2 regions of the Priestia sp. FW507-14D1A genome follow, and region 1 is predicted to be linked to the other one. Evidence: a T-box and tRNA genes for the amino acid it is inferred to sense, from the RefSeq annotation. Region 1 holds a T-box; the other holds one or more tRNA genes.
The links. A T-box is a leader RNA that pairs with one kind of tRNA and senses whether it is charged. The one in region 1 lies ahead of thrS (threonine--tRNA ligase), so its partner is inferred to be a tRNA-Thr.

Region 1 (15,690 bases):
GGAAAATATACAGATTTCTATCTTTATTAGGAGATTATTAATATTCTACTTTCCACATGTAGCGTCTTTTACTTAAAGGGTGATTGCGTGCTTCGGCTAATTCTTCGGCAAACTGACGCAGTACACGATTTAATACAAGAGGAGCGATATACCCTTGCACATCTTTATCAATTCCTTCGAAGTCATATGCTTTTGCATCTAGAACAGTTAATTTCTTTCCATATCGTTTAGAGAATGATAAGGCGCGTTCTTCTAAAGGTCTTGTTTCATCTAGTCCAGCTAGGATGATAAACGGTACGTTTTCATCAATAATTTCGAATGGACCGTGGAAATACTCTCCAGCGTGAATAGCGTGAGAATGAATCCATTGCATTTCCATCAAGATACAGATGCTGAATGAATAGGCTGCTCCATAGTTCGAACCGCTGGCCATTGTATAAATAACCGGTTCAGACTTATGTGATTCAGCAAATTTTCTTGCGTTGCTCGCTTCGTATTCTAGAGCTTTTTCATAAACAGACTGTAGATTTTCTAAGCTAGTAACTAACTTTGCAAATTTATCATTTTTTTCTGCTACGTATAAGAGACCAAATACAAGCTGATATAAAACGCCTAAGTTTGTTTCAAAAGCATCGATGTCATTGCCCCACTCATACTTAATAAAAATATCTGCGCTGTGTGCTAAAGGTGAAGTAGGTTCATTTGTTAAGGCTACAGCATAAGCGCCTTTGCTTTTAGCGAACTTAGCTGCTTCTGTAGTCTCAGGAGTTGTTCCTGACATGGAACATAGAATAACTAAGGAGTCTTTTCCTAGCTGCTGCGGATTGCGGTGGATAAATTCGTTCGAGCTATACAAATCGGATGTAATATGTTGAGCTTCTCGATCTAGTACATACTTAGCTGGATACATGATCGCAGAAGATCCTCCACATGCGACGAAAAACACATTACGAATTTGCTTGCTTTTTAATTCGTTTAATACGGCTTGCACATCACTTTTTACATTCACTACTGTTCTGCTCATTTTCCCCACTCCTTAAATAAAATATGATATACAACATTATGTAATGTTATATATTGTTATATTAAACTGTTAACATTAATTAGTCAATACATTTATCAGAATATTTAACTTTTTTATCTATATTTGTAGAAATGCGCTCTTCTGTTTTTCCATCAAAAAAATGAACGTAGGTTAAATTCAACGAAAAAACGCCTTTGTCCCTTGCTTCAAACTCACATAAAAGAGGCACTCGAGCCACAAACGTTTGCTTTTCTAAACTAGCATATAAAATTGTTTCAGCACCTAGTACCTCTATCATATCTAGTGTCGTAGTGAAGCAAAACTCATCGTTCAACTCTCTCTTACTATCCTCTTTATGATATATAATGTGTTCAGGACGCGCACCCATTATGACTTCTTTCTCATTATGACCTTGAGAATGTAAAGCGTGTAGTAGAAAATCAGGAAGCTGTATTTTAGTTTCTCCCATTATAAAATAAGTGCCTTGGAGATATCCCCGAAAAAAATTCATTGCGGGTGATCCAATAAAACTGCCTACAAATACATTCCTAGGATGTTTGTAAATATCTTGAGGAGTTCCGATTTGTTGAATAATCCCGTCTTTCATAACCACTAGGCGAGTAGCCATTGTCATAGCTTCCACTTGATCATGGGTCACATATATTGTTGTTGTTTGCAGCCTTTGATGCAGTTTAATAATCTCAGCACGCATCTGTACTCGCAGCTTCGCATCCAAATTAGATAATGGTTCATCCATTAAGAAAACTTTTGCTTCCCGAACAATAGCACGACCTAAAGCAACTCGCTGACGCTGCCCTCCGGATAAAGCTTTTGGCTTTCTATCTAAATATGTTTCTAGACCTAATGTTTTGGCTGCTTCATTTACCCGTCTATCAATTTCGTCTTTCTTTATTTTTTTTAATTTCAAACCAAATGCCATATTTTCTCGAACAGTCATATGAGGGTAAAGAGCATAGCAATGTCACGATCTTTTGGAGCTACTTCGTTCATATGATCTCCATCAATGTAAAAATCACCTTTTGAAATCGTTTCTAGACCTGCAATCATTCGCAGCGTAGTAGATTTACCACAGCCTGAAGGTCCAACAAATACAACAAACTCTTTCTCTCCAATCTGAAGGTTAAAATCATTTACGGCGATATTTTTTTTATCATATATTTTATATACTTTATCTAAATGTAACATTGTCATCTCACCTCAGCTCCTTATATTTAAAGTTTGAGATACATGATTGCAAGTTACGCGTCTCTTTTTCCTTAATCCTTAATTCTTTCCTCCTTTTTATTTAAATTGTTAACTTGAGACATTAAAGTAACTTAATGACTATACTAATCGAATCTAGTTAGACAGAAAATAAATATGTAAAGGTTGCTAACACAAAACATACAAGCAACTGTTCACCTTCAAAAAAATAAAAACCTTCTCTAAAATTAAGAAGGTTTCACATCATAATCTGCATAGAGACTGCCTTTGCCTTATTTCTGAAGATTTTATTACATATCTTCTTTGCCTTGACAGCTTGGACACTCATAAACATGCACAAAATAAAGTCCAATATGGTGGAATCGTTTCCCTAAGCAATCTGGACATGTTTCTGCTTCGCGCATTTGTTCCCGTCGTTTGTCTCGCTGATTAGCTAAGAAATTTACAAATTTCATAAAAAAACCTCCCTCATGTTTTTGACTATAGGTTTCCCTGATGAGAGGTCTTTTATTCGACTGGGCGTGTTTATGGCCACTCCTGAACATTGTTTTTTTGTAGCACAAAAAAAGATAGAAAGAGCAGCCCGATGACGCTCTTTCTATCCTTCAGTTTTATCCTATATACTGTGTCAATAGTACTCTTCCTAAGACATATCTAATTTTCGACCTAGCGTATACAAGTTATTCTTCTACTTTGTACTTTTCTTTTTTTCGAAGAAACGGCCACCAGTTTCCTTCTCCAAGCGTTACGACAATCGCTGGCATAAGAAGCGGAAGAATAACAAGACCATAAAGTAAAAGACCAATAATAACAACCGTTGCTACATGAACAAGTGTTAATACACCCGATGGGATCATAGCCCCAAACGTTCCAGCTAAGATAATAGCAGCAGTAATAATAACCGATCCCATCTTACTCATAGACGTAACCATTCCTTCTGCGACACCGCTTTTTACTTCTTCGTTAAAACGGTCTAACAAGAAAATAGAATAGTCAATTCCAAGGGCAACTAAAATAACAAAACTAAAAAATGGCACGGCCCAGCTGATTCCATCATTACCCATTATGTCCACGAATAGAAGCTCTGAGATTCCCATTGCTGTATAATAGGTAAGCAGCAGTGAAGCAATCATGTATACAGGCATGATCATTGAACGGAATAAAATGGTCAGCACAATAAACAGCCCAATCATCATAATAACCATTGTGCGTGAAAGATCGGTTGTAGATAAATCTTTTAAATCCGCATTTGAGCTCGATACCCCTCCGTACACAATTTCTGTATGCTCAAACGGCGTATCAACGACTTCGCTTGCCACCGCTTTTTCAATATTTTTTACGGTTGAAATGGCTTCTTCAGAATATGGATTTTGATCGAGCACTACACTGAGCTTAACTCCTTTTCCATCTGCAAAAGAATAGTTATCGATGGATTGTTTAAACCCTTTATCTTTCATCACTTCTGCTGGAAGGTAAATACTAGTATCTCTAACTGTTGAGCTGTCACTCATGTTATCAAGCATATCTGTTGCTTTTGTTAAGCCATCTGAGATCTTCGTCAGTCCGTCATTCGCACTTTTAACTCCTTTTGCTAACTGATTGATACTGTCTGATAACGTTCCAACTTGACCTTGCTGAGCTGAAAGATTCTCATTTGCTTGTTGGAGACCGGTTTGAATGGTAGTAAGCTGTTTACTGATTGCAACAAGCTGCGGAACCGCTTGCTGCACAGTTCCTGTTGTAGAGAGCTGAGTGCTGACAAGCTGCAGCTGTTGATTAATTTGAGCTAATCCGTCTGCAGCAGGTGCAAGTGACCCTCCAGATTTCTCTTTAGAAGCAGAACCCGTTTGGTCAGCTATTTGATTTAGCCCTTTTTCAACATCACTTAATCCTTTTTCTACATCTCCGATTCCTTTAACAGCATCTTTGATTCCGTCTGATACGGAGCCTAGCTGTGAATTAACGTATAAATCATCAATCTTTTCTCCGGTAGGCTGTGTGATAGTCATAACAGAATCTACGTGATCCACTTTTTCAATTGCTTTGCTTATATTTCCTAAATAAGGAATAACATCTGCCTTTGTTAACTCTTTATCTCCTTTAATAATAACATTGACAGGAAACGCTTTTCCTTCTCCGAGTGCATCACTGATAGCGTTTAGTCCTTTTATAGATTTATAATCACTGCTTATTTCAGCAGTAGAATCAAACGATACTTTTGAGTCGTACGTTACAATAAAAGGCACGGTAATAATCGCTGTAATGACTAAAAACACGAACGGTCGCGCCACTGCCTTTTTCCCTAAAAAGCCCCACAGCTTATTATCGCTATGAGAAGCCACTTTTTTAGACGGCCAAAATAATTTTTCTCCAAGCGTAACCATAAAAAGTGGAAGCAGAGTAAATAAAATGACTAGCAGTACACCTACCCCCACTGCTACTCCGACAGCCGACTGGAAAATGGCAAACTTGGCAAATCCAATGGCTGCAAACCCAATAAATACAGCAATTCCACTGATAAATAACGTTCTTCCTGCTGTACGATAAGCCGTGATCGTGGCCTCTACTTTATCATGTCCGTTTGCCAATTCTTCACGGAAACGATTAAGTAAAAGGATGCAGTAATCCGTACCAATTCCAAACAAAATAGCTACTAAGAACGTTTGCGTGAACGTTGAGATTGGAAAATCGACATTTTTAACTAAAATCCCTAGTAACGATTGACTGATTAAGTATGTGATTCCCACAATTAAAATAGGAATAAACGGCGTCACGACTGAACGGAAAACGAGTAAAAGCAAACCTAAAATCAAAAAGATAGTAATAAACTCAGTTTTCTTTAACCCTTCTTCTGAACTATGTGCAAAATCCTGATTAATAAGAGATGCACCCGTTACATATGCCGTAGTGTCTTTTGGCACGCTATCATAAATCTGATTTGCTATTTTTTCAACTTTTTCATCCGATCCACTGACAGTAACCGGAACTAAAACGGTTTTTTTGTCTTTAGACATTAATTGATTACGAACATCTTGATCATCTGTTAAAGGCGTTGTGACATCTTTTACACCTTTAATTTTCTCTGTCTTATCAATGATTTTCTGTATTTGTTTCTCACTATCTTTATCTAATGCGTTATCTAACTTGATAACCATGCTGATGGTATTACTGTCTTCTCCAGCATTTTTTAGAATTTGGCTGGCTCTGGATGAAACGGCATCGTCGGGAAGCTGAGACTGTCCTTTTTCACTTGCGAGCTTTGTTAAATTTGGTGACGTTAGCATCAATATAACTGTTAAAGCTAAAATAAAGGCAGCAATCACCCACTTAAATTTTACGATAAATTTCATTCTTTGCTTTCCCCTTTTGTAGTTAACTTTTCTTTTGCCATTGTAAGAATTTCGATAAATGTATCTATTTTTTCTTCTTCTACATCATCAAACAAATTTTCAATGATACTAAAACACGCGGCATTTCCGTCATTTATTACTTTTTCTCCTTCAGCCGTAATCTTAATAAGCTTAGAACGTTTATCGCTCTCTAGTTCATTAGTGTCCCACTCCACAAGCCCTTTTTCGAGCAGCTTTTTGATTCGATTCGAAATAGCACTTTTATGAACACCTTGCAAGACAGCAAGACTGCCAGGTGAAGATGGACCTTTAATCATTAAACTATTTAACAAATCAAACTGCTGCCTAGAGACATGTTCAAAGAGGTTATGGCTGAGCTCTCTATGAATTACTTCTGTTCCTACAAACAGCACTTCTTCAAAAAGTTCTACAGCTTGATATAACTTGCTTTTTGTCACTTCTTTCCCTCCTTTGCTCATTTAGTTTATAGGTATAAACTATTCGACTTTAAAAATAGTTTATAGGACTAAACTTTATTCTGTCAATAAATTTATGTCTGACTGTCTTCATATATGATAAAGATAAATAGAAATCTCGAAAGATACCGCTTACATCAGCTTTTTTGGTTGTCAAAGCCCCCTCACTTAAGTATTATTAGTAATTGACTTCTTTTCAAGGAGATATAAATTTTATACACAGAAAGGGTGATCACACATGAATACAATGCATGCTAATAAGCAGGTCAGTAAGAAAGATTCCTTTCCAATTGCTCTCATCTCATTGACTCTTGGAGCTTTTGCTATTGGAATGACGGAATTTGTTATTATGGGGATACTGCCTAACGTTGCGGAAGACCTTCATGTTAGCATTTCGACTGCTGGACAGCTAATTACAAGCTATGCTTTAGGAGTAGCAATCGGCGCGCCAATTTTAACCATTTTTACTCATCGACTTCCTCAAAAGCTTCTGCTTTGTTTACTTATGCTTTTATTTATTCTCGGAAATGCAATTGCTATTATTGCACCCAGCTATGGAATTTTAATGGGAGCTCGTTTAGTTACGGCATTATGTCACGGTACTTTCTTTGGAGTAGGCGCTGTTATTGCTTCACGGCTCGTAAAACCTCATAAACGTGCAAGTGCTGTCGCAACGATGATGGCAGGTTTAACCATTGCAAATATCATTGGCGTTCCTGTGGGAACATTCATTGGCCAACACTTAGGCTGGAGAGCTTCGTTTGGGGCTATTACGATCATGGGGATTATTGCATTTATCGGTATTATTCTGTTTATCCCAAAGCTTGGTCAAGACAAATTAACGGGTCTAAAACAGCAGTTTGCTGCTTTTACTCAACCAAAACTTCTTGTGATGCTTCTTTTAAGCGCGATAGGATGCGGCAGTTTATTTACTGTATTTACGTACATTACACCGCTTCTTGAAGACGTTACAGGAGTAAGTGAACATAGTGTTACGTGGATACTTGTATTATATGGATGCGGCGTTACGCTCGGAAATGTTGTTGGAGGGAAGCTAGCAGACTGGAAGTTAATGCCTTCGGTTGTAGGTATATTTGCTTTTCTTTGTATTGTGCTGACTATTTTTACGTTTACCGTTAAAAGCCCAACAGCAGCTATTATCACGCTGTTTTTCTGGGGAGCAGCAGCATTTGCTGTAATGCCTGGTATTCAAGTGAAAATTATGAACTTAGCACAGGAAGCACCTGCTTTAGCTTCTACTTCGAATCACTCATTTGCTAACTTAGGAAATGCTTTTGGCGCCTTTTTCGGAGGCGTAATTATTAACCATATGGGACTTACTTCACTTCCTTGGGTTGGCGCCATTTTTATAGGAACGGCTTTTGTTATTAGCACTTGTCTTTTTATTGTGGAAACACGCAAAAAACATAGTGAACAATCGTCCTGACTGTCTAACAACTGAACAAAAAGCAAAAAAAGAGCCTTTCTTGGATGAAAGGCTCTTTTTTTGCTAGCTCGCTTTTTTCATTTCTTTACTTGTTAATCGACTGTGTTTACGAGAATAACCTATATACACAAATATACCAAGCACAATCCATATGCTAAAATACAGCCATGTTGTTTTAGGAAGATTAATCATTAAAAATAAACAAGATAATACAGATAAAATTGGTAAAATCGGGACAAACGGCATTGTAAATCCGCGTTTTAAAGTTGGATGCGTTTTACGTAAGATGATAATGCTGACGCCCACCATGCCGAAAGTTAAAAGAGCACCGATATTTGCTAAATTCGCAAGTTCTTTTAGATCAATAAACCCTGAAATTAACGCTCCGATAATCCCTACTAGCCAAGTGGAAAGAGTCGGAACTCCTGTTTTCTCATTTGTTTTAGCAAATGCTTTTGGCAGCAAGCCGTCGCGGCTCATTGAGAATAAAATGCGTGTTGCTGCATAAATGTAGGCGAAAATAACAGCCATGATTCCAATGACAGCTCCTGCAGCAATAATTCCTGCCACTGCATTTTGTCCTACTGAATGAAGAACATAGGCCATTGCTTCTGGAACGTTCAGTTCCTTATAAGAAACAACCCCTGTCATAACAAGGCATACTGCTACATAAATAATCGTGCAGATCACGAGTGAACTAATAATTCCAATGGGCAAATTACGCTGCGGATTCTTTACTTCTTCTGCTGATGTAGATAAGGCATCAAAACCTAAGAAAGCAAAAAATACGGCCGCACCCCCTGTCACAACACCTTCAATTCCATAAGGCATAAAAGGTGTCCAATTAGACGGTTTTACATAAAAAGCTCCTACAATAATAAAAAGAAGGATAATAAACAATTTAACAAGCACCATAAAGTTGTTCACTTTTTTACTTTCTTTTGTTCCTCTTGAAAGCAGCCATGTAATAAGAAGCGTAATACAAATAGCAGGAAGGTTTACTAGACCTCCATTTGCAGGGATTGTAATCAATTCTTTTGGCAGTGAAAAACCAAATCCTTCTAAAAAGTTGTTAAAATAAGAAGACCAGCCGTTTGCTACTGCTGACATTGTTAACAAGTAGACCGAAAGCAACGTCCAGCCCATTAAGTGTGCTACCACTTCGCCGATGGTTGCATATGTATAGGTGTAAACGCTACCAGATACAGGTATAGTTGAAGCAAATTCTGCATAGCACAGCGCTGCAAAACCGCATACAATAGAAGCCAATATAAAAGAAAAAATAACGGCTGGTCCAGCATCGTTAGCAGCTACTAAGCCTGTTAATACCAAAACCCCCGTTCCGATTACGGCTCCAATACCAAGAAGAGTCAAATCGAATGCTCCTAATGTTTTGACTAGAGATTTGTTTTGACTTTGTTCTAATAATTGCTCGATTGACTTCTTTTTAAATAGTTTTCCCATTGCACTCTCTCCTCTCTGTTGCCACTCATCCATTAAAACTTGAAAATAACTTCTTTTCCCATTGGGCTGCGCGTTTTCACTTCAGATACAGAAGTAATTATATAGAAATAATTACTAACTTGTCTATTAGTATACTAATATCATTATATATATTTCAAGAGTTTTTGTAAGCGATTTCTTAGTATTGCTCTGTTTTGGATTTATAAACTAAATAAAGAGATTATCATTGTGCGTACGTATAATAAGTTTGAATAAAAATAATATTCTAAAAATTTTTTTTAGATATTTTTAGATATTTTTTTACTAACTATCTTCAGATATAAATTCCTGACATAGAGATTATTTACAGAACGATGAATGTTTTATCTTACCGGGTGTTATAATGATGAAAACTGAAGTGTATGAAGGGCGGAGAAAGATGATTAACTTACTTATTGGCTGTATTTTACTAGCATTAGGAGTATACTTTATGTTTAAATTTCTTTTTTACTCTCCTTCTAAAAAGAAGCGAGAGCAGCAAAACATGAACAAACCATCAGGTGAGGATTCAGCTTCATCCCGTACAAACGATTCGAATGGAATAAGATAAATTTTTTTATAAAATACCGGCGTTTGTCTAAGGCAAAAGTTATACTGCTGATATATATTATCTTATACCCTTCTAGTTCAATATTCCCTTCATTTTGGTGTGAGACAAAATGAAGGGAATCACTATCCGACTTAAAAAATCGGATTTTTCTATTTAGTAAGGTAAATAGCTTCAATACACTCTGTTTGAATTCTTTTCTTTATTCAAGTGTACAGCTGCCTCTTCCACACTTACTGTTCCTATATTTTTCTTCCCGTGCTTTCGCATAGCAAGCGATTCATTTTCCACTTCTTTATCTCCTATCACAGCCATATAAGGAACTTTTAGCATTTCTGCTTCTCGAATTTTCAGCCCTGTTTTTTCAATGCGATCATCTACTTCAACACGATACCCTTTTAACTCCAACTCGTGTTTCACTTTATATGCATATTCCACGTGCGGCGGTGCAATAGGCAAAAGCTTAAATTGAACAGGAGCCAGCCAAAGAGGAAATTGACCTTCGTAATGTTCAATCAAGATGGCCATAAATCGTTCAACGGAACCGTATATAGCGCGGTGAATCATTACGGGACGATGCGGTTTATTGTCTTCTCCAATATACATACAGTCAAACTTCTCCGGCATTAAGAAATCAAGCTGAACTGTTCCGCACTGCCAGCTGCGACCTAAGGAATCTAAAATATGAAAATCGATTTTCGGCCCATAAAAAGCTCCGTCTCCTTCATTTACCTGATAGTCTAAGCCTTTTTCACTTAACACAGATTGAAGCGCCTTTTCTGCTTGGTTCCATGTTTCAATATCTCCCATGAATTTTTCAGGTCGTGTGGATAGCTCCACTTTGTAATCGAAGCCAAAATGTGAGTAAAAGTCATGGATAAACGCTAGAATGCGGCTAATTTCAGCTTGGATCTGACTGAGCTTTACGAATAAATGAGCGTCGTCCTGTGTGAATGAACGGACTCTTAGCAAGCCGTTTAAAGACCCAGAAAGCTCGTGACGATGAACTAATCCAAGCTCTGCGTATCGAATCGGAAGTTCTCGGTAGCTTCTTCGCTTGCTGTTAAACAATAAAATGGCTCCCGGACAATTCATCGGTTTAATCGCATAGTTTTGTTTGTCAACATTTGAAAAATATATATTCTCATGATAGTGCTCCCAGTGCCCTGATTGTTCCCAGAGCTCCTGTTTCATCATGATGGGTGTTTTTATTTCTTGATAGCCTGCTTTATAATGCTTTTGTTTCCAGTAATTTTCTAACTCATTTCGAACAATCATTCCGTTAGTTAAGAAAAACGGCATACCAGGAGCTTCTTCCATTGACATAAACAGCTCCAGTTCTTGACCTAACTTTTGATGATTTCGCTTTTCTGCTTCCATTTGTTTTGACATGTTCATTCCTCCAATATGTTTTTATTCAACAAAAAAAACCGCATTCATCCCTAGTAAAGGGACGAATGCGGCCGTGGTACCACCCTAATTTCGTAAAATACTTATACGTATTTTACGCTTAAAAAGATAACGGTTTTACCGGGTGCGGTTTCAGTGTATACACATTCCCCGCCGCAGCTCCAAGGTGGTAAATTCATTTCGTTTTCTAAGGGTTCTCAGCCAGTGACCCTACTCTCTGTAAAGAAAATTCAAAAATGATTCATGTCCTTTTCATTGCTTGTATATTCTTTTTTCTACAAAAAAACCGCACTCATCCCTAGTGAAGGGACGAATGCGGCCGTGGTACCACCCTAATTCCGTAAAATACCCATACGTATTTTACGCTTAAAAAGATAACGGTTTTACCGATTGCAGTTTCAGTTATGCACGTTCCCTGCAATAGCTCTAAGGTGGTAAATTAGATGATTTCTTAAGGGCTCTCAGCCAGTGGCCCTATTCTCTGCGAAGAAAACAGCATCTAATTCGTGTCCTTTTCATTGCCAAATACTGTTTATTAGTTGTTAAAAGCGATTATAGTGTATAAATTTAACAAAAGTCAAGAAGTAATTTTTATTTTTCAAATGGTATAGAATTACTTTATGCTTGAATTTTTGAAAAGTTACTTAAGAATACACGGACTGAAAAAGTTTTTTATTATACTATTAACGACTACATTCCATTCTTATTTTTACCTCTATTTTCACAGCAATAAAGGCGAAAAAGAAAGATGCTATAAGTCCTTATTTGTTTTATCTAAGCAGAATTAATGAAGTGAAACCAATACTACCCCAAACCAGAACAAGTAACCTAACACAAGTATCATCAAGTTTTTAATTTATATACTAAAATATTAAATACACCTTTTTCTGCTCACACAAATATTTAACTTGAATCCATAGAAACTATTTTTTATCTATCTTTAGACAAAAGCTCATTATGCATGCTTCCACTTTGCGGAAAAATCCGTTTTTTCCTAACTTGTTCTTTAAGAATAACATCAAGCTGCCGCTGAATTTTCCTTGTTTCATTTGTCGAAAAATACGGGTGAGCCAGATTTACTGTTTCTAACGGATCCTTGGTCAAATTGTACATTTCAATTTGATCAGGAACACGGGTTGTTTTAAGGGTAGTAAAACTTACAGGGTAATCTTCATATTGCTCTCCGTGAATGAATTCATCTTTTTCGTCAGCTGCTGACCAAAATTGCGGATTATCATGATAGCGAGCGTATTTCCAAATTTCCTTTCCTGCCGCTGACGAAAACTCGACAATGACCGCTTGAATGTGATTAGGCTGAACAACTGACGGGTAGCTTTCTCCTAAAAAATTTGTTTGGTGAAGTCCTTTTGTCGGGTCATCATCCGTCATGAAGAAAATCGGTGTTTGCTCTTGCTCAAGAGACGATTCTCCTCGAAGTATACCTGACAGGTCTCGCCCAACAAATGGATGTACTTCCGTATGACTTTTTTGTAATTGCTTTTGAACAGCGGAAGCATCGATATTAGCTAAACTAAGCATTGTCGGGATCAAGTCAACGTGACTAGTCATCAGGTCTGTACGTTGATAATTGGTAAACAAACATTTGTTGTGAATGAGAAGCGGAACGTGAATAGATTCTTCATACATGTTGTACCATTTTTGATGTAGTCCCCCGTGAGCTCCGAGCAAATCACCGTGATCAGACGTAAAAATAATAATTGTATTTTCATAGAACGAAGATTGTTCCATGGTCCGAAGAATTTTTAAAATTTGTGTATCAACATTTTTTTGCAGCTGATAATACAAGCGCCGGTAGAAGCTAGAATTTGGCGTTGGCTGCAGCGCTTTTGGATAGATGTATTTATAGCTGCTTTGAGCACTAGGCTTTGTTTGTAAAGATTCTCTAATGGTAGGCGGCGGATCGATGTTCGGAATCGTCTCATCAATAGAAAACTGAAACATAGGAAGGTGTTTGGTAATCGCTCCAAACAGCGCAATGTCATGCGGGTTCACAAACGAAGCTACCATGAGCCAAGGCTGCTCAGTCGCTTGATGTTCTAATCGTTGAAAAAGCTCTATGATTTCCTCTGCATATATTTCGTCTCGTCCGCTCACTCCAACGGCCGCAGATGAACCAGAATTGTGCGGGTTTCTCCCTTCCGGTTCTGGACCAATCCACCCTGAAAAACCAAACTTTTCAAGCTTATTAGCGCGTTGATAGAGGCATTCTTTTTCCGGATCCGGTATTCCTGTTTGCATCTGGTAGCTGGAAAAAACATTATGTGTTCCTGGAATTAAGATGTTCTCATCGGAAATGTGCCATTTTCCTTTATAAAAGGTTTGATACCCAGCCTGCTTAAAATAATCTCCCATCGTCGGGACGGTATTAGGCTGCAGCCAAAACATATCAGGATCTTGTGACTTCTTTGCGATACCTTGCGTTTGCGTAACTCCATGCAAGGAAGGATACTGCCCTGTAAACAATGTAGCTCGACTTGGTGAACAAGCTGTAGAGCCGACGTAGTGACGGGTAAATTCCATTCCATGCTGTTTTAAAAATTCATGTGCTTTTAAATGTTTTTTTCGCCACTTTTTTAGTTCTTTACTTTCATATAAGGGTGGAAACCGCTCCTCGTCCACGATAATCAACAAAAAATTAGGCTGTTTCTGCATGTTTACTCCTCCGCATGTTTATCAAATTTTCTGTATTGATAAACTATGTAAAAAGCACTTTTTTTAGAAGAACGGAGTACGGTTCATATCTTTTTATACCCAAACAAAAAAAGACTTGGAGGATTTCTCTAAGTCTTTCATAACTCGTTTCAATACGATATTCCTTATTTCTTGTAAGCTTTTAGCTGCTGATTTCGTTTATAGGTGCCAATGATACTAGGTATACCTACAATTATACTTATCATAAAACTCCACATCATGTAGCGCCAATCCCCTGTAAAAAGCGCTACTCCCATAAAAAAACGAGCTGACCAGCAAGAGCTAACCATGAAGCTATCCAAGCAAACATCATATTCTCTTTCACGTTATCACCTCATATTTTTAATTACAAATAACTTTTTATATTTTACCATAAAATTCTAATTTTAAAGGTTGTTCTACTGTTTATTTTATGTACATAACTAAAAAAGCTAATAGCAGCGCGCAGCTAGCCATTAGCTTTTTTATTATTTTGCAAATACATGATTTCCTATTTTAATTGTTTCTTGTTTTTGGCGCAGCCATTGATCTCCCGTTTTATCAGGATTAAAGAAGAATAATGAACCTTTTCCTTGACCTTGGAAGTTAATTGCTTCTTCTACAGCTTTTTTTGAATCTTTGTCTGCAGGGTTATTAATTTGACCGTTGCTGACCGGACTATACTGACCTTTTTGATAAATAACGCCTTTTACAGTGTCCGGGAATTTGCTGCTGTCGACTCTATTTAATACAACTGTCGCCACGGCTACTTTGCCTGCATAAGGCTCTCCTTTGGCTTCGGCTGATACGAGACGAGCTAATAATTCTTTATCATTTTTATTTACTTGAACGTGCTGTTCATGAGCGGGCGCTGCAGCAAATGCTGAGTAACCTGCACCAAAACTTGGGATAAGCATCGCTATAGCGATTACTAGTTTCTTTATCATAAAAATAAAAAGCCTCCTTGCTATTTCTTGACGTGGTTCATATGCTAGCAGAAATATAGGAGTCTTTCATTGCAAAAAATTATCCAATTCCAAAAGAAATTGGATGTTATTGTCTTCTTTAAACAATCTTTAGCTTATAAAGAATCCTTTATGATTACGTATGAGTTGCACTTCTAAATCTTAAAGAAATTCTATTTTTTCTGTTTAAAATATAAAGTTTGAACTGTATATTTCCTTAACTACTGAAGAAAGAATATCAATTCCTTTCTTTAACTCCTCATCTGTAGCAGTAAGACTTATACGAATGCACTCCCGGTTGTGAGAAGAAGATTGGCTGCCGTGAAAGAATGAGCCGCCTGGTACTACAATCAAGTTTTCTGCTTTTAATCTATTGTATAGATCGCTATCACTGAAAGGCAAACCTTCTAACCAAAGCCAGCCAAATAACGAACCTTCCGCTTTGTGCAAATACCAAGGAATATTATCCGGCATACGTGTAGTTAAAAGATTTTTTAAATAGTCATGTTTTTGTTTATAATGAGTTCTTATATAGTCAGCTGAAATTCCGGCTAACTGCCCGCTCTTTAAGGTGCTAGCCACCATTCGCTGACCTAACCTAGAAGAGTGAATCAAAATATTTGATTGAAATGCTTCCATTACTTTTATGAACTCACTTTTTCCTATAGCAATTCCTATTCTCTCTCCAGGCAATCCGGCTTTAGAAAGACTCATGCAGTGAATGATATTATCCTGTATGATTGGATCCATTTCAATAAAATTAATAGCAGGAAAAGGCGGTGCGTAAGCTGAATCAATTAGCAATGGAATGTGATAGTCCTTGCAAACTTGGGATATAAGCTGTACGGCTTCTTCAGAAAGGATGTTGCCGCTTGGGTTATTAGGTCTTGATAATACAACAGCTCCGATGTCTGGGTCCTGAGCTATTTTATCTTTAAATGCTTGTTTGTTAAATTCATAGCGAAACGTATGACGATCAAGCTTTGAAAGGATAGGAGGAATTCCTTCTATTACACCTTCCTCGAGCGCGACTCCACTATACCCAGCGTAATC
Region 2 (15,690 bases), on a different contig from region 1:
TGGCACTAAACGTGGCAAGAGCCGTTAATTTCATAATGTATCCCATAATTTTAAACAACACATCATTTACTTTTTCCAATACATTTAAAAGGGTCTCTGCTGTTTTTCCACCTATATGGACAAGCGCGATGCCAAACAAACAAGAAATTAAAAGTACTTGAAGCATGGAGTTGCTTGAAAAAGCACCAACTGCACTGTCTGGAATCATATTAAGAAAAAAATCACCTTCACTCGGAAGTTCGGAGCCGTTAGTCTTCGCGTCTACTTCGCTTGTGCTTAAGCTTGAAGGATCAACATTCATACCGGTGCCGGGATTCATTACGTTTGCTACTAATAGACCGATCAATAGAGCGAATGTTGTGACAATTTCGAAGTAAAGAATGGTTTTTCCGCCGATACGCCCAACTGTTTTAATGTTTCCAACCTTGGCAATTCCAACAACGACTACTCCAAAAATAAGAGGAGCAATCAGCATTTTGATAAGCTTAATAAAACCGTCTCCAATCGGTTTCACAGCATTTCCAAAGCTTGGCCACAGATATCCTACAGCTATTCCAAGTACAATTGCCATCATAATTTGAAAGAAAAGACCTTTATAAAAAGGTTTTTGCTTACTTTTTGCCGCTGCTTGTGTCATGTGTTCTCCCTTCGTCGTACAATTTTTAAAATATCACAATAGATGTAATGTTTTTTTACATTTTAACGTAAGGTTGTTTGGAGTGTCATTGGTCTCTTTGACTAAAATTCAATAAAAATATTAGTTGAAGTGTATAAGAAGGGAAAGGAAGTGGTTTAAAACATTATTATTTTTAATGCAGATCTTTAAAAAAACTAATAAAAAGCACATGCAAAGGCATGTGCTTTTTATTAGTTAAATTAATTTAATTCCGCTAATTAGAATGATGGTTGCCATAATGGCTTGAAGCGGTCTTGAAGGCACTTTCGTTGATAAACGGCTTCCGATTAACACACCTGGAATAGATCCAGTTAATAGGTTAGCAGTCAACATGTAATCCACGCTTCCAAAGCTTGCATTTAAAATACCAGCCACCGTAACGAGAAGAAACGCGTGTGCAATATCAGTTCCAACCAGCTCAGATGTTTTGAGCTTAAATAAGTACAGCATCGCAATCGCAAATAATGAGCCCGAACCAATCGATGTTAGTCCGACAATGAATCCAAAGACTACGCCAATTCCGATTGTTAATCCTTTTTTCTGATTTAAGTCCATTTCCTGAAATCGATTTGGACGAATTAATTTATCGAAAAAGACGCGAAAGATAATTGAAATGGCAACCAGTGTCATGACGTATCCAAGAGCGTGCTTAATAATCGTTTCTTGATGCTCGTGAAAAGATGGAAATGCATGAAGTGTGACAATAGCCAGCACAGCGCTCGGAATACTTCCGAAGGCTAAATATTTTGCTAATTTAAAGTTAATGGTTCGCTGTTTGTAGTGCTGAGCGACTCCGAATAATTTTGTGATAGAATTGTAGACAAGATCTGTTCCTACGGCAATGGAAGGGTTAATGCCGAGAACAATCAGTAAAGGTGTTAATAAAGCGGCACCTCCAACCCCCGTTAAGCCTACAAGGGTTCCAACGAATAATCCCATTAAGGTAATTGATAGTTCCATATTTCGTCCTCCTACTCTCAAAACCAAGTACATTGATCTGATTATAGAGCATTGTAGCTCATATGTAAATAAAATTCTGAATATTTTTAGTGAAGTTGAAAAGGTTTTCTTAGCCTTCACTATTTTAGGGAACGGACGATAAAGTGATAGGAAGTTGTAAAAAAGTAAATAGAATACGTTTATTTATCTATGATTACGCTCTAATTTGTGTTACAAATGTAAATGCAATAAAAGAGTTTATTTTTATCTCATTTGAAAGACCGGTGAATGCATGAGTTTTGTCACGAAAGATTTGTTAATTAATTTTTTATTTATTTTATTGGCGCTGTTTTTAGTACAGATGTTTTATTTAATCAAGTATGCTAAAAAAATTCATTGGTGGAAAGATCGTTATATCGCGGTATTTCCGATTTTAGCTATTACCTTCTGCCTTTTGTTTCCGGTTAACGGAGCTTATGTCCCGGATGACTATCGAATGGATCTTCGAAGAATTCCTTATATTTTAGGAACGTTATATGGAGGCTGGCCGCTAGGAAGCTTGCTTTTTGTCTTTATTTTACTGCTGCGCTTGCTAATTGGCGGGTATGATGTAGGGTTTTTATCAACATTAATTGCTCTTCCGATTTTATCCATTCCTTTATTTTTCCTAACAAAATACTTTTTACATTTCTCATTAAAAAATAGAATTATCGTGAGCACCTGTCTTAGTATAATCGGTTCTTTATTAGCTATGCTTGTATCTATTTTTGTCTTGCACGTCACAAGCATTCCTATTAGCGTGTGGGTTCAATTCGCGATTTTAGATGTAGCAGGCATGTTTGTAATTACCATACTGTGGGAAGCGATACGGGCAAATTTACTAGTGCTGCAGCGCCTGATGAAAGCAGAGAAACTAGAAATTGTCAGTCATTTAGCTGCCAGCATCTCTCATGAAGTACGAAATCCTCTAACGGCAAGCAGAGGATTTATGCAAATGCTGCAAGAAGATGAAAAAGAACCTGCTAAAAAACGCTACATTTCCATTGCGATTAATGAACTAGACCGCGCAAAAGAAATCATTGATGATTACTTGCTGTTTGCCAATTCTGCACCAGAACGAAATGAAAAAATGAATATTTCAGAAGAGATTCATCACGTCACCCATATTATGACTCCTCTTGCTAATATGAATGGAGTCGCGATTGATTTTACATTTGATGAAGAAGTGAAGTGCTTCGTAATGGGAGAAAGAAGAAAGCTTCAGCAGTGTTTAATCAATTTATTTAAAAATAGTATTGAAGCGATGCAAGACGGAGGCACGTTAACTATTAAAGTAGGAAAAGAAGGCGGAGCTGTTATTGTGGATATTATTGATACGGGCTGCGGCATGACGCAAGAACAAATCAACCGGCTAGGTGAACCGTATTTTACAACAAAAGAAAAAGGTACGGGACTTGGAACGATGGTATCTTTCAGCATTATTCATTATATGAAGGGAAAAGTGAGTGTGTCTAGCGTAAAAGGAAAAGAAACGTGCTTTTCACTTGAGTTTCCACTTTGTGAATAAAAAGGTCGGGACAAAAGTTATTTAGTTGAAGGAAGATCCGAATGCGTTTGATTCTTGAGGGAGAATCAAACGCATTCGGATTTTTTCATTGGCAGGGTAAATGTAGGTTTCATCTATTTAGTCGCTTCTAGCGGTTGATGGGAGGGCAAGGCGAAGACTCTTGCAGGAAAAGCGGCACAGGTGAGAGCCCACAGGAGCGTACGCGACGAGGAGGCTTACCGGCCGCCCGCAGAAAGCGAAGTCTTGCACGGAAATTAACTGCGATTTCTCAAGCGATTCAGCTCATGTATCCCATTTATTCGACTTTAAATTGGAATGATTTAGTTACGTCTTAACCTCTTTTTAATGAAGTTCACTCACATACTGATCAATCATCGTCTGTAAATCCTCTAGCGTTGTCTTACTTTCGTCGACAGACAGCTGCTTTAACGATTGAAGGGCACTATCAACAACAAACTTGCGGGGATTTGATTGTTTAAACAGCTCTTCTTCAATAAAACTAATAAGCTCTGTGCATTTTTGACGTTCGAATTCATCCGTAAATTGTTTGTGAACCTGTTTTTTTAAATCGATAAGTGCTGCGGAAATGTCCTGTTCTATTTGATTTTTAGTATTGGGGCAAGATGGAAGCCATTCTTTAATCGTTTGCGGATCGAGCAAAATGTCTCTTGAATTTGCTACTTCGTCTACAAGAGGAAGCAGGCGCTTGACACTGTAGCTTATGATCTCATGTGGGTCAGTATTTGTGCCGTTAACCATAAAATTATAGTGAAAGTTGCGATGAAGCATGCCAAGAAACATAATTGCACAATCTAGCAGGTACGGTTTCTTTTCTTGTCCAAATAAATCAATGAACCGCTTGTAAAACCAGTTTACTTCAACAAACTGGGTTCTTTTTATGTATGCTTTTAAATCGGGATCATTGGAAACAAATACTTCTTCAAGTAATGTGAAAAATTTATGTTTATGATGGTTTTTCATCTGTGCATCAATCTGTTTAACAAATACATCTACATCGGTCAGGCTTTTACCAACCAGCAGCTGATTCCGCTCTTGTTCAATTGTTGTATGAAGCCAGGTAAAAACAGCGATTAATAATTCATTTTTTGAAGAAAAATAGTTGTAGAATGTTCCTTTCGAAATGCCGCTATAATCAATGATGTCTTGAATAGATGTAGCTTGAAATCCTTTTTCAACGAAGAGATGGTGTGCATTTTTTACAACTTGCTCTTTTCGGTTATTCATTATTATCACCTGAATGTAAAATTAGACTCATGGTCCAACTTTATGATACATGATTTAAAACGTTTACACAAATGTTCTTTTCAAAAAATGGACGATATCACGACAATATATTGATATAAAAGGATTATAGAACTGAAAAAGTCGATAAAATAAAGGACATGAACGCAAGATTTTTCGCTTGCATAAATTGAACTCACAGTATAATATACTCTATGTAGAACATATGTCTAAAAAAATGAACTTATAGTATAAGGAGGTACAATAATGAGTCAATCGATAAATCAAATGGAAAAGCCGCCTTATGGCATAATTGCTATTTTGTTAATTGGCGCTTTTATCTCATTGTTGAATGAAACGTTATTAAATGTGGCGCTTCCGTCTATTATGAAAGACTTAGATGTGACAACGTCAACTGTCCAGTGGCTTTCTACTGGTTATATGTTAGTGAATGGTATTATGATTCCAACTACCGCTTTTTTAATTCAGCGCTATTCTGTCAGAGGCTTATTTTTAACGGCGATGACTTTATTTACAGCAGGAACAATACTTGCCGGTGCTTCGCCCGTATTTTCGGTCTTGTTAACCGCTCGTATTATCCAAGCATCAGGCGCAGCCATTATGATGCCGCTTTTAATGAACGTATTGCTCACAAGTTTTCCGTTAGAAAAACGCGGAGCTGCGATGGGGATTTTCGGTTTAGTTATGATTTTTGCTCCGGCAATTGGCCCTACCTTATCAGGGTGGCTAATTGAACACTATGAATGGAGAATGCTGTTCCACCTTGTTACGCCAATCGCTGCAATTGTATTAATAGGGGCTTTCTTTCTATTAAAAGACAAAAAAGAAAAAGTGGAAATCAATTTGGATTTTTTATCTCTTTTGTTATCTACAATTGGATTTGGAGGACTTCTATACGGATTTAGCTCAGCAGGGGATAAAGGCTGGGATTCTGTGGAAGTGTACGGCACGATTATCGTAGGAGCTGTGGCTCTGATTTTATTTATTACGCGTCAGTTCAAGCTTAAAACACCTATGCTTGAATTCCGCATTTTTAAATATCCAATGTTTGCTTTATCATCAACGATTTCAATGGTGATCACAATGGCATTATTCTCAGCCATGCTGCTAATGCCAATTTATGTTCAAACGGTACGAGGCATTTCTCCGCTTCATTCAGGATTACTAATGCTTCCAGGTGCGCTGCTAATGGGCGTGATGTCACCGATAACCGGGAAATTATTTGATAAATTCGGAGCGCGTGCACTAGCTGTAACGGGTCTAACGATTACAGCCGTTACGACGTATTTCTTCAGTAACTTAGAGCTTGATACGACGTATACAACGCTTATTACGCTTTACACGCTTCGCATGTTCGGAATGTCTATGGTGATGATGCCGGTTATGACAAACGGATTAAATCAGCTGCCGCAGCGCTTTAATCCTCATGGTACTGCGATGAATAACACGCTTCAACAAGTATCGGGAGCTATTGGTTCGGCTCTTTTAGTAACGGTGATGTCAAACCGTACAGCTACGCATGCAAAAGAGCTCGCTCAAGATGCAATGAGCGGAGCGGGAGCAGCGAATGCAACCGCAGCCGGGGCAGCTCAAATGAAAGAACAGATTGGGATGCAGGCAATGGTACAAGGGATTAACGATGCGTTTGCCGTCTCAGTAGTACTAGTGGTGGTTGCCTTAATTCTTTCATTGTTTATGAAACGCGCAATGCCGGCAAGTGAAGATGAAGTGGTAAAGGAAAAAGCAGGACGCGAGCAGTTTGCTAAATGAAAAAGAAATCCCCGCTGAGACAGCGGGGATTTCTTTAGCTTGTATATCTAAAGCTTAAGCCCATTTTCTTTAATAATTTCCGGTAGCCGATGGACGTTTGATCAGCCATAATATGCGCTTCCATCTGCAGGTCTAAAGGCAAGTCCTCAGGTTTTTGGTTTTCAACCATTTCACGGTCTTCGTCAAAGACCCGAAGGTTAAAGTCATACACACCTTCAACGGGAGAATCTTTGTCAAAGTTTCGAGCGATTGGTGCGAATAAACGTGTTTCGCGGGCTGAAATAGGAGAGACTGCATTCATAATCCACAGCTCTGCGCCTTCTGGGAAGTATACTTTTAGCGTAGCTGTAAACGGCGGATAAACATCAAAGACGCGAAGCCATTTAAAATCAGGTGGATTTAAATGCTGCTGTTCTTTGGAATAATTGCTCACGGTGCTTGTATATTCTACATGAAGCCCATAATCTGTATCGCTTACTTTATATTTAGGCACAAAGGCGTTGTTTCGATCACCAAATGTGTCCGTGTGAACCCAGGCAAAATGAGCTACGTCTAAAAAGCCTTCCATTTGACGACCGGCCGAACCCATGATATCAAAGCTCGGACAAACAATCTGCTGAAAATCAGGATCCTCCCACGCATCGAAGTAAGGCAGGTTATCTTGTTCTCCTGTCAGGGAAGTCCACACTAATCCAAATCGTTCAATAACTGGATAGACGGCCATACACAAGCGGGGAGAAATGTTGGCATCAGGGTGAGCTGGAATCGACGTGCATGCGCCGTCCGTTGCATAGCGGAAGCCGTGGTAAGGACAGACAATTTCATCATCTTCCACCCAGCCCATGCTAAGCGGGGTGCCTCGGTGAACGCATAAATCACGAGCTGCTACTACTTTGCGTGTGGTACGGTATAGAACTAGATTTACATCTAGCAGTTTTACGGACGTTGGTTTCTCTGTTACATCACTGCAGCGTGCGACGGGGTACCAATACTTAGCGAGCGTCGTCCAATCTTCCAGGCTGAACGTGCAGTCTCTTGGGTAGGGAGTTGCCGTTTTTGATTTTGTCATGGTTGGTTGTTGTTCCATCTATTTTCTTCCCTTCTTTTGTAAGCTCTTTTACTAAGGGTAATATAAAAAAAGAAAATTCACACAATTTATGTAAGGAGTTCTAACATAAAATATGGAACTTTGTAGAAAGTGAGAATTTCAGAAGACGCAAATTAGAGAATATATCAATAAAAAAAATTAAAAAAGCGCTTCCTAAATGAATTTAAACGTGATATAATTTTCCAAGACGCTGGTGTAGCTCAGTAGGTAGAGCACTTGCATGGTAAGCAAGAGGTCGCAGGTTCGATCCCTGTCGCTAGCATACTAAAAAACCTTCTTTCTTGTTGAAAGAAGGTTTTTTTATTTGTGTCGGCTTTAAAATTATTCTCCAAATTATTCTTTCCTGCCTTGTGAAAACTTTAACAGTTTGATAGCCTTACTAGGAGGCTGTGAGAAAATATGTGTATCTTTCCCACTATGTCTTATGAATCATATTTAGAAATATTCTTAAAAGAATGTTTATTGCCTCTAAGTATTGGGTACACGAAACTAGGGCTTAAATTTCAACAGGGAGTGTGAACGATAATTTGATTACGTTTAAGAATGTGTCAAAGCAATATCCAGACGGTACGACCGCCGTGAAAAATATTAATCTAGAAATTAAAGAAGGAGAGTTTTTCGTTTTAATTGGTCCGAGTGGATGTGGGAAAACAACCACCTTAAAAATGATTAACCGTCTCCATGATATTACCGAAGGAGAACTATACATAAAAGATAAGCTCGTATCGGACCACAACATACATGAGCTGCGCTGGAACATTGGCTATGTCCTGCAGCAGATTGCTCTTTTTCCTCATATGACCATTGCTGAAAATATAGCCATTGTACCCGAGATGAAGCATTGGAAGAAAAACAAAATCAAAACGCGTATTGATGAACTGCTTACCTTGGTAGGACTAGACCCGAAGCAGTATCGAAACCGAAAGCCGTCTGAGCTCTCAGGTGGCCAGCAGCAACGTGTAGGTGTAGCACGTGCCCTCGCAGCTGATCCCCCCGTTATTTTAATGGACGAACCCTTTAGTGCCCTCGATCCGTTAAGCCGCGAACAGCTTCAGCAAGATGTTATTAGCTTAAAAGAAAAAATCAAAAAAACATTTGTGTTTGTTACGCACGATATGAGCGAAGCCATGACGCTTGGAGATCGTATCTGCCTAATGAAAGATGGGGAAATTGTTCAAGTTGGAACCCCTGAGGAATTCATTCAAAAGCCTAAAAATGAATTTGTAAAAACATTTATTGGGAATCAAGGAAATACTTTATTTGAGACATTGGATATGTTTGTCAAAGAAAGTGAACAGCCAGACGTAGAACCTACTGAAGAGCTAGCTTCAACCGCTACTGTTCAGCAGGCAATGGACGCCCTTTACGACCATGAAGCAATAGCCGTGAAAAAAGGGAGCAAACGTATTGGCGTTGTAACGCGCAAAACTCTATTAGCGTTTCTTTCTGATAAAACGAAAGAAGGAGGAACGCTGTAATGAATGCACTAAGCACATTATTAGATCAACGAGGAGATGCACTGTTTCAAGCTCTTCTTGAACACATTCAAATTTCAGTACTGGCTCTTGTTATCGCCGTATTAATTTCAGTGCCGCTCGGACTGTACTTAACGAGGCATGACCGCATTGCTGAACCGATCATTGGTGTAACAGCCGTACTGCAAACCATTCCTTCACTCGCTTTATTAGGATTACTGATTCCTCTTGTCGGAATTGGAACCTTTCCCGCGGTTATTGCACTGTTTTTATATTCGCTTCTTCCTATTGTACGAAATACATATACCGGAATTAAAGAAGTGGACCCATCTTTAATTGAAGCATCCAAAGCCATGGGGATGAACTCATGGAGACGATTAATTAAAGTAGAACTTCCTCTAGCGCTTCCTGTCATTATGGCCGGAATTCGCACAGCGATGGTACTCATTATTGGTACAGCAACAATCGTGGCTCTTATCGGAGCGGGCGGACTCGGAAGCTTAATTTTGCTTGGTATTGACCGAAGCGATAATAGTTTGATTTTATTAGGAGCCATTCCAGCAGCATTATTAGCGCTTATTTTTGATGGAATTCTGCGAACGATTGAACACTCAGCTAAAAAAGGGTCCAAAAAACGCTCGTTTATTATGATCCTCGTATTAATACTCATTCTTGTTTCTCCGTTTGCAGCGATGAGCGCAACAAAACCAGACCTTGTTATCGGAGGGAAAATTGGTGCAGAACAAGATATTTTAATTAATATGTACAAAGAATTAATTGAAGATCAAACCGATATGAAAGTAAATCTTCGTTCGTCGCTTGGGAAAACGGTATTTGTATTTGAGGCTCTGCGTAACAAGGAAATTGATTTGTACCCTGAATATACGGGTACAGCCATTGTGACGCATCTAAAGGAACAGCCGGACAGCAAAGATGAAACAGAGGTGTACAAGCAGGCAAAAGAAGGATTTCAAAAGAAATTCGGCCTTGTCTATTTAGATCCAATGAAGTTTAATAATACGTACACATTGACCGTGACAAAAGAATTTGCCAAAGAAAACAATCTAACGACTGTTTCAGATTTGGCAAATGCAACAGATAAAGTAAAAGCAGGATTTACGCTTGAGTTTAAAGATCGTGAAGACGGCTATGTAGGCATTCAAAAAGAATATGGTCTTACCTTCCCGAATATTAAAACGATGGAGCCGAAGCTTCGCTATCGCGCTGTAGAAAAAGGCGATATTAACATGCTTGATGCTTACGCAACGGACCCTGAAATCAAACAGTTTGGTTTAAAAGTCTTAAAAGACGATCAGCAGTTCTTCCCTCCGTATCAAGGAGCGCCTGTGCTTCGTGAAGATACGCTAAAAGAGCACCCTGAACTGAAAAAAATCTTAAATCAACTGGGCGGTAAAATCAGTGATGACGAAATGCGTGAAATGAACTATCAAGTAAATGCGAAAGGAAAAACGGCTGAAGAAGTTGCTCATCAATTCTTAGTGAAAAAAGGATTAATTAAAGAGTGAAAACGAAGAAAAAAGCTAGGACAACAGTATGTTAGTTGAAAGAAGATCCGAATGATGAATCGTTCGGATCTTTTTAGTTTAGTTGTTTGTAGCAGTTGATTCATATTCGATCATTTACACCATTGGTCCATCTTTAGATTGACGTGATTTCGTTATGTCTCAATCTCTTTTTAATGCGAGAGAAGCATTAATGAAAATGAGGTCTTATGAACAAGCTAAAGGTACCAAATTTGTTTTCTGATGGAAGGAAGGTGCTTTTATGAATTCATTTTTTAGGTGTCATCCTGTACAACATTCCTTTCAGCTTTTTTCAGTTGAACACCTTGTAACTTTAGCTATTATCGTGATCATAGGAGCATTTATTTTTTTGTGTCGAAAGCAGCTGCGAAAAAAGAGGTTTGTGTTTATTTTGCTTTCACTTATTCTAATTGCTTCAGAAACATCCTACCAGGCTTGGGAAATCGGATGTCATCGGTGGTCTGCTGAAACTTCCTTGCCTCTTCAGCTCAGTGATATAGTCGTGCTGCTGGCTGCTGTTATGCTGATAACCAAAAGCAGGTTTCTTTTTTATTTTGTGTACTTCGCCGGAATCAGCAGCTCTGTTCAAGCGATGATTACCCCAGACCTTGGCGGCTATGCGTATGCCCAGTTTTGCTATGTGCAGTTTTATGTATCGCATGGCGGTGTGGTACTTGCTTGCTGTATGCTAATTGCTGTCTGCAAATATGAGCCAACGTTTCGTTCTTTATGGGTAAGCGTAGTAGTTGTTAATCTGTACGGAGGTTTTATCTATGTCATGAATCGTTTACTCGGGGCGAATTATTTATACATGATGAAAAAGCCAGAGCACGCTTCCTTGCTGGATGTTCTTGGACCTCATCCTTGGTATTTAGTATGGATTGAAGGAATTATGATTCTTAGCTTTCTTGTCCTTTATCTGCCGTTTTGGGTACATAAAAAAATTAAAGGTGATAAAAGCAAAGTCAATTTTGTTGAAGCAAAATGATAATACTGGTAGTTTATAAGTGTAAACTAACTCGGATTTCCTGAAGTAAAAGGAAAGAATGACTGAATGAGCCGTGAGAGGCAAGCGTAAAAAATAGAAAAGAACAAAGCAAGCACAGACATCAGAAGGAGAGTATCAAAATGAAAACACTGGTTATTTTAGCGCATCCAAACTTAGCATCTTCTCGCATTAATAAAGCGTGGGCAGAGCGAGTAAAAAAAGAAGAGAATGTGTACGTTCATGATTTATACGCAAACTATCCCGATTTTAAAATTGATGTAGAAAAAGAGCAGGAGTTAGCTGTTCAATTCGATCGTATTGTTTTTCAATTTCCATTTTACTGGTACAGCTCACCAGCACTCTTAAAAGAGTGGCAAGATGTTGTCTTAACATACGGATGGGCTTATGGAAGCAAAGGTACTAAACTTCAGGGAAAAGAGTTTGTCGTAGCTACTTCGACAGGAGGACCTGCGGAAGCTTATCAAGAAGGGGGATACAACCGCTACCCAATGAATCATCTGCTTCTTCCGTTTCAAGCTACGGCAAATTTAACAGGTATGAAGTTCCAAACACCATTTCTATTTCAAGGAGCAGGCGGTGAGCTGAGCGAAAAAGTCATTCAAGATAGTGCTGAAAGCTACGCTCAATTACTAAGGTAATAAAAAAAGCCGCGTTAACGCGGCTTTTAATTTACATTTGTTCGTGAAAAAGAAGTAAGCAGCTTTTGAGGAGCGATATCTAATCCTTCAATTAGTAATCCTGTCATAGCCGTTAGACTCCCGACTTCAAATGATTCCCCCGCTCTCCAAAATGCGGATTCACCTTGTTTGATATAAATTTTCAGTCCGTTATCGCCAGCTACCCAGCCTTCCCCGTGAACGACTAGTAGAAGCTGTGGAATCGTAGCTTCTTGACGGGGGGTATAATCATTTTCTTGAAAAGATAAAAAGCTGATTTTGACATCTCCAGTATGAGAAAGCAATGGGTTTACTTTATAGGTAGAATGAAGAAAGGAACGCTCTTCTTCAGATTGAAAACCATATAATTTCATACGTTCATCTCCTTGAATCAAAAATATAAAAAAGAAGTCCTTCTCTTTTCATATACGCCTGTAACAGCAAAAATAGAACTTCAAAGAAATAGCTGTTTCCTGGAAAATGACTTCATTTTTTGTCGAAGCTGAAAATTTTTTGAAGGATAGGGAGGAAAAACAGAAGTTTTTTTGAATAGTATAAAAAAAGGTGTCCGCTAATGGACACCTTTTCCTAATTTAAAAATGACTGTAACGCTTGTTTGTTTTCTTCAAGGTCGATGCTTAAAACAGCACCAATACCGGATACTCGTTCATTTGAATAGGAACCTTCGACCGGTAAACGAAGAGATTTTAAATCTGGCTGATTCCCAACTAAGAAATCTTTTCCTATCACGATAAATGTTTTTGGCGGAATATTTGTATCCACATATGGATCAATGACGCCCCATAGCTTAGGAGCTTTCGCCAGCGTCTTTACTTGAAGAGCTTCATCCATTAATTTACCTATTACTTCTTGTTGACGCTTCACGCGCCCGAAATCACTTTGGCTATCATGTCGGAATCGCACGTATCCTAGTAATTTATCTCCGTGAAGAGTTTGTTTTCCAGGTTTTAGCGTCATGCCAATTCCTGATGACATTTCGTGCGGCACGGTAACCGTAATTCCCTCAGGGGCAATCGTATCGGCAACTTTAGAAAAACCTTTAAAATCAACAACGGCATAATAGTTTACATCTACGCCGAAATTTTCTTTAATTGTCTTACGCATTAATTCAGGCCCGCCAAATGCATAGGCTGAATTTAATTTGTTTTTGCCATGTCCAGGAATATCCACATATGAATCACGCATCAAAGAAATAATTTTAGGCTGATTGCTGTCTTTGTCATAATGAGCAATCATGATTGTATCGGCACGCGAATGTTCTTCACCTCGAGAGTCAATTCCAAGAAGCAGTACATTCATGCTATCTAAATTGGCACTTGCACCATTAAAATCAAATTGTCCATCTTTCCCAAAAGCTCCGTCTGCTTCTGCTAACCCTTGTTGGTATTGATAATACACATACGCACCAGCGGCGATTACAAGAATGAGAAAGAAAAGAAGTAGCTTTCTAAAGCGTTTCTTTTTTCTTTGCTTTTTTCTTTTATGTTGTTTACGTTCTGTACGTTCTTCCAAATGTCTCACCATCGCATTCAAAAATATTAATACTTTTTTGTTTGAAACCAATTATGCAAAAAATTATAAAACGACATAATAAAATTACCACTAAGGAATTAGATTAGCAAGTACGTTCACTAGTAAATCTGCGAAGACAGCTAAAATGAGAGAAGTGTACAAATAGAAGAAAGAGGAAATAAAGGTTATTTTTTTCAAGAATCTTTGTTATAATCTATCATAGTTAGGGGAAAAGTTCTGTCTTTTAAGAATGGAATAAGAGGAAAGTCTCTATTTGGGGAGAATCAAATATAGGTCTAAATGTAGAAAAAAGGAGTGAAGCGAATGAGTATATATGTGTCATCTTCGAACCTTGTGCTGATTCCAGAAACGGCGTTAAGTCATTGGAAACCTTATGGCGCGGGGGAATTGACCGGAGCTATTATTTCAGGTAAAGATAGTGCTGAAATAATTAAAGAGCTTAATCAATCGTCTATTCTGCCTTTTACAAGTTTTTTCTATCGAAAGCATTTTGTTATTCTGTTTGATAAAGAACAAGTAAAAAATCATTTTGAACAGCTGCTTTTATTATATAAATCTCAGGGTTATATTTTTTATTCTTCTACTTTATACGATGATCACTGGTCCCAGGTCCTTGAAGGAACGAAGCAGCTTCTAACGGTAAATGGACAAGTGGTGCCGGTGCTCGAGCTTGAACAAAACGGTGAATTTGATGTTGTGCGTGACGAATGCGGTCTGCACATTGTGATAGATGAGGACGAAGACGAAGAGAAGCAGCTAGAAAAAAAAGTTCATGAGCTTCCGCTTGAAGAAGGTACCTATTTTATTGGCGATCCGGGATTTGTTGAAAACCGGGACATGCTGGTAAAAGAATATTTTTCTAAAGGTACGTACGAATTTATTTATAGATACGGAGAAAATGGCTGGCTGATGAAAGTAAGTATTCAGCGAAAAGCGGTTAAAGAGCAGCTTACTACTCTTCACGCGGCTTTGTCTTAACCTCTATTCATTGTACAATATTGCTAAATAACTATGTTATAATAGTAATATTGCACAATGAAAGGGGTTTTTTTAATGGAAGCACGTTTAGAAAAAGTTGTATCGTGGCTGGAAGAAAAGAATGTAGAAACGGCCTTTATTTCGTCAACCGAAAACGTATTTTATTTAACTGGATTTCATACGGATCCGCATGAGCGTTTACTTGGCTTATTTGTGTTTAACGAAGCAGAGCCGATGCTTATTTGTCCATCAATGGAAGTGGGACAAGCAAAAGAAGCCGGCTGGAAGTTTGATGTGATTGGATATGAAGATCATCAAAATCCTTGGGAACTGATTAAAGAAGCTTTACATAAACGAAACGTAATAGATGTGAAAAAGGTTGCTGTAGAGAAAGAGCAGCTGCTGTATGCGAGAGCCGAAGAACTGCTTAGCCTATATCCAAACGCTGAGCTAGTCGGAGCAGAAGAGAAATTAAATCAGCTGCGTTTAATTAAAGATGAGCGTGAAGTTGAGATTCTGCAAAAGGCAGCTGATTTAGCTGATTTTGGTGTAGAAGTAGGCGTAGCGGCTTTAAAAGAAGGCGTTACGGAAATGGATGTTCTGGCTAAAATTGAATACGAGTTAAAGCGAAAAGGAATTCGTGAGATGTCGTTTTCAACGATGGTTTTATTTGGTGAAAAAACGGGAGAAGCGCACGGGAACCCAGGTCTTCGCACGTTAAAGCCAGGAGATATGGTTCTGTTCGATTTAGGTGTAGTGCTAGACGGATACTGTTCAGATATTACGCGTACAGTCGCTTACAAGTCTATTAATGATAAGCAAAAAGAAATTTATGAAACGGTACAGCGCGCTGAGCAGGCAGCTCTTGAAGCTTCCAAGCCCGGCACTCGCATTGGCGACTTGGACATGGTAGCACGCAATATTATTACAGAAGCAGGGTATGGAGAGTATTTCTTGCATCGTCTTGGTCATGGTCTTGGTATTAGCGTGCATGAGTTTCCTTCGATGAGCCGCAACAATGATGATGTGCTTCAAGAAGGCATGGTATATACAATTGAACCGGGTATCTATATTCCAGGACTTGGAGGCGTGCGTATCGAAGATGATGTAATCATTACAAAAGATGGATACGAAACGTTAACGAAGTACCC

Region 2: it encodes a tRNA-Thr, which carries the amino acid that the T-box ahead of thrS (threonine--tRNA ligase) is inferred to sense. The anticodon was not compared.

What each region holds. Positions count from the first base shown of each region.
Region 1 covers NZ_JBYSWQ010000003.1:23,425-39,114, reverse strand. Annotated here, with positions in the region: gene AC3WJG_RS13730 (SIS domain-containing protein) at 38-1,024, opposite strand; partial or broken gene AC3WJG_RS13725 (ABC transporter ATP-binding protein) at 1,104-2,236, opposite strand; gene AC3WJG_RS13720 (hypothetical protein) at 2,539-2,703, opposite strand; gene AC3WJG_RS13715 (MMPL family transporter) at 2,929-5,598, opposite strand; gene AC3WJG_RS13710 (MarR family winged helix-turn-helix transcriptional regulator) at 5,595-6,056, opposite strand; gene AC3WJG_RS13705 (MFS transporter) at 6,313-7,521, shown strand; gene AC3WJG_RS13700 (amino acid permease) at 7,585-8,985, opposite strand; gene AC3WJG_RS13695 (hypothetical protein) at 9,368-9,574, shown strand; gene thrS (threonine--tRNA ligase) at 9,746-10,963, opposite strand; T-box leader at 11,018-11,246, opposite strand; T-box leader at 11,284-11,509, opposite strand; gene AC3WJG_RS13685 (sulfatase family protein) at 11,912-13,654, opposite strand; gene AC3WJG_RS13680 (cell wall hydrolase) at 14,161-14,619, opposite strand; gene AC3WJG_RS13675 (valine--pyruvate transaminase) at 14,824-15,690, opposite strand, start outside.
Region 2 covers NZ_JBYSWQ010000001.1:604,538-620,227, reverse strand. Annotated here, with positions in the region: gene AC3WJG_RS03680 (cation:dicarboxylate symporter family transporter) at 1-637, opposite strand, end outside; gene AC3WJG_RS03675 (sulfite exporter TauE/SafE family protein) at 872-1,636, opposite strand; gene AC3WJG_RS03670 (ATP-binding protein) at 1,908-3,182, shown strand; gene AC3WJG_RS03665 (hypothetical protein) at 3,320-3,517, shown strand; gene AC3WJG_RS03660 (TetR/AcrR family transcriptional regulator) at 3,525-4,427, opposite strand; gene AC3WJG_RS03655 (DHA2 family efflux MFS transporter permease subunit) at 4,692-6,215, shown strand; gene AC3WJG_RS03650 (Rieske 2Fe-2S domain-containing protein) at 6,250-7,302, opposite strand; tRNA gene AC3WJG_RS03645 (tRNA-Thr) at 7,513-7,585, shown strand; gene AC3WJG_RS03640 (ABC transporter ATP-binding protein) at 7,851-8,801, shown strand; gene AC3WJG_RS03635 (ABC transporter permease/substrate-binding protein) at 8,801-10,324, shown strand; gene AC3WJG_RS03630 (YwaF family protein) at 10,584-11,330, shown strand; gene AC3WJG_RS03625 (NAD(P)H-dependent oxidoreductase) at 11,471-11,989, shown strand; gene AC3WJG_RS03620 (hypothetical protein) at 12,016-12,381, opposite strand; gene AC3WJG_RS03615 (LCP family protein) at 12,596-13,552, opposite strand; gene AC3WJG_RS03610 (hypothetical protein) at 13,865-14,539, shown strand; gene AC3WJG_RS03605 (M24 family metallopeptidase) at 14,615-15,690, shown strand, end outside.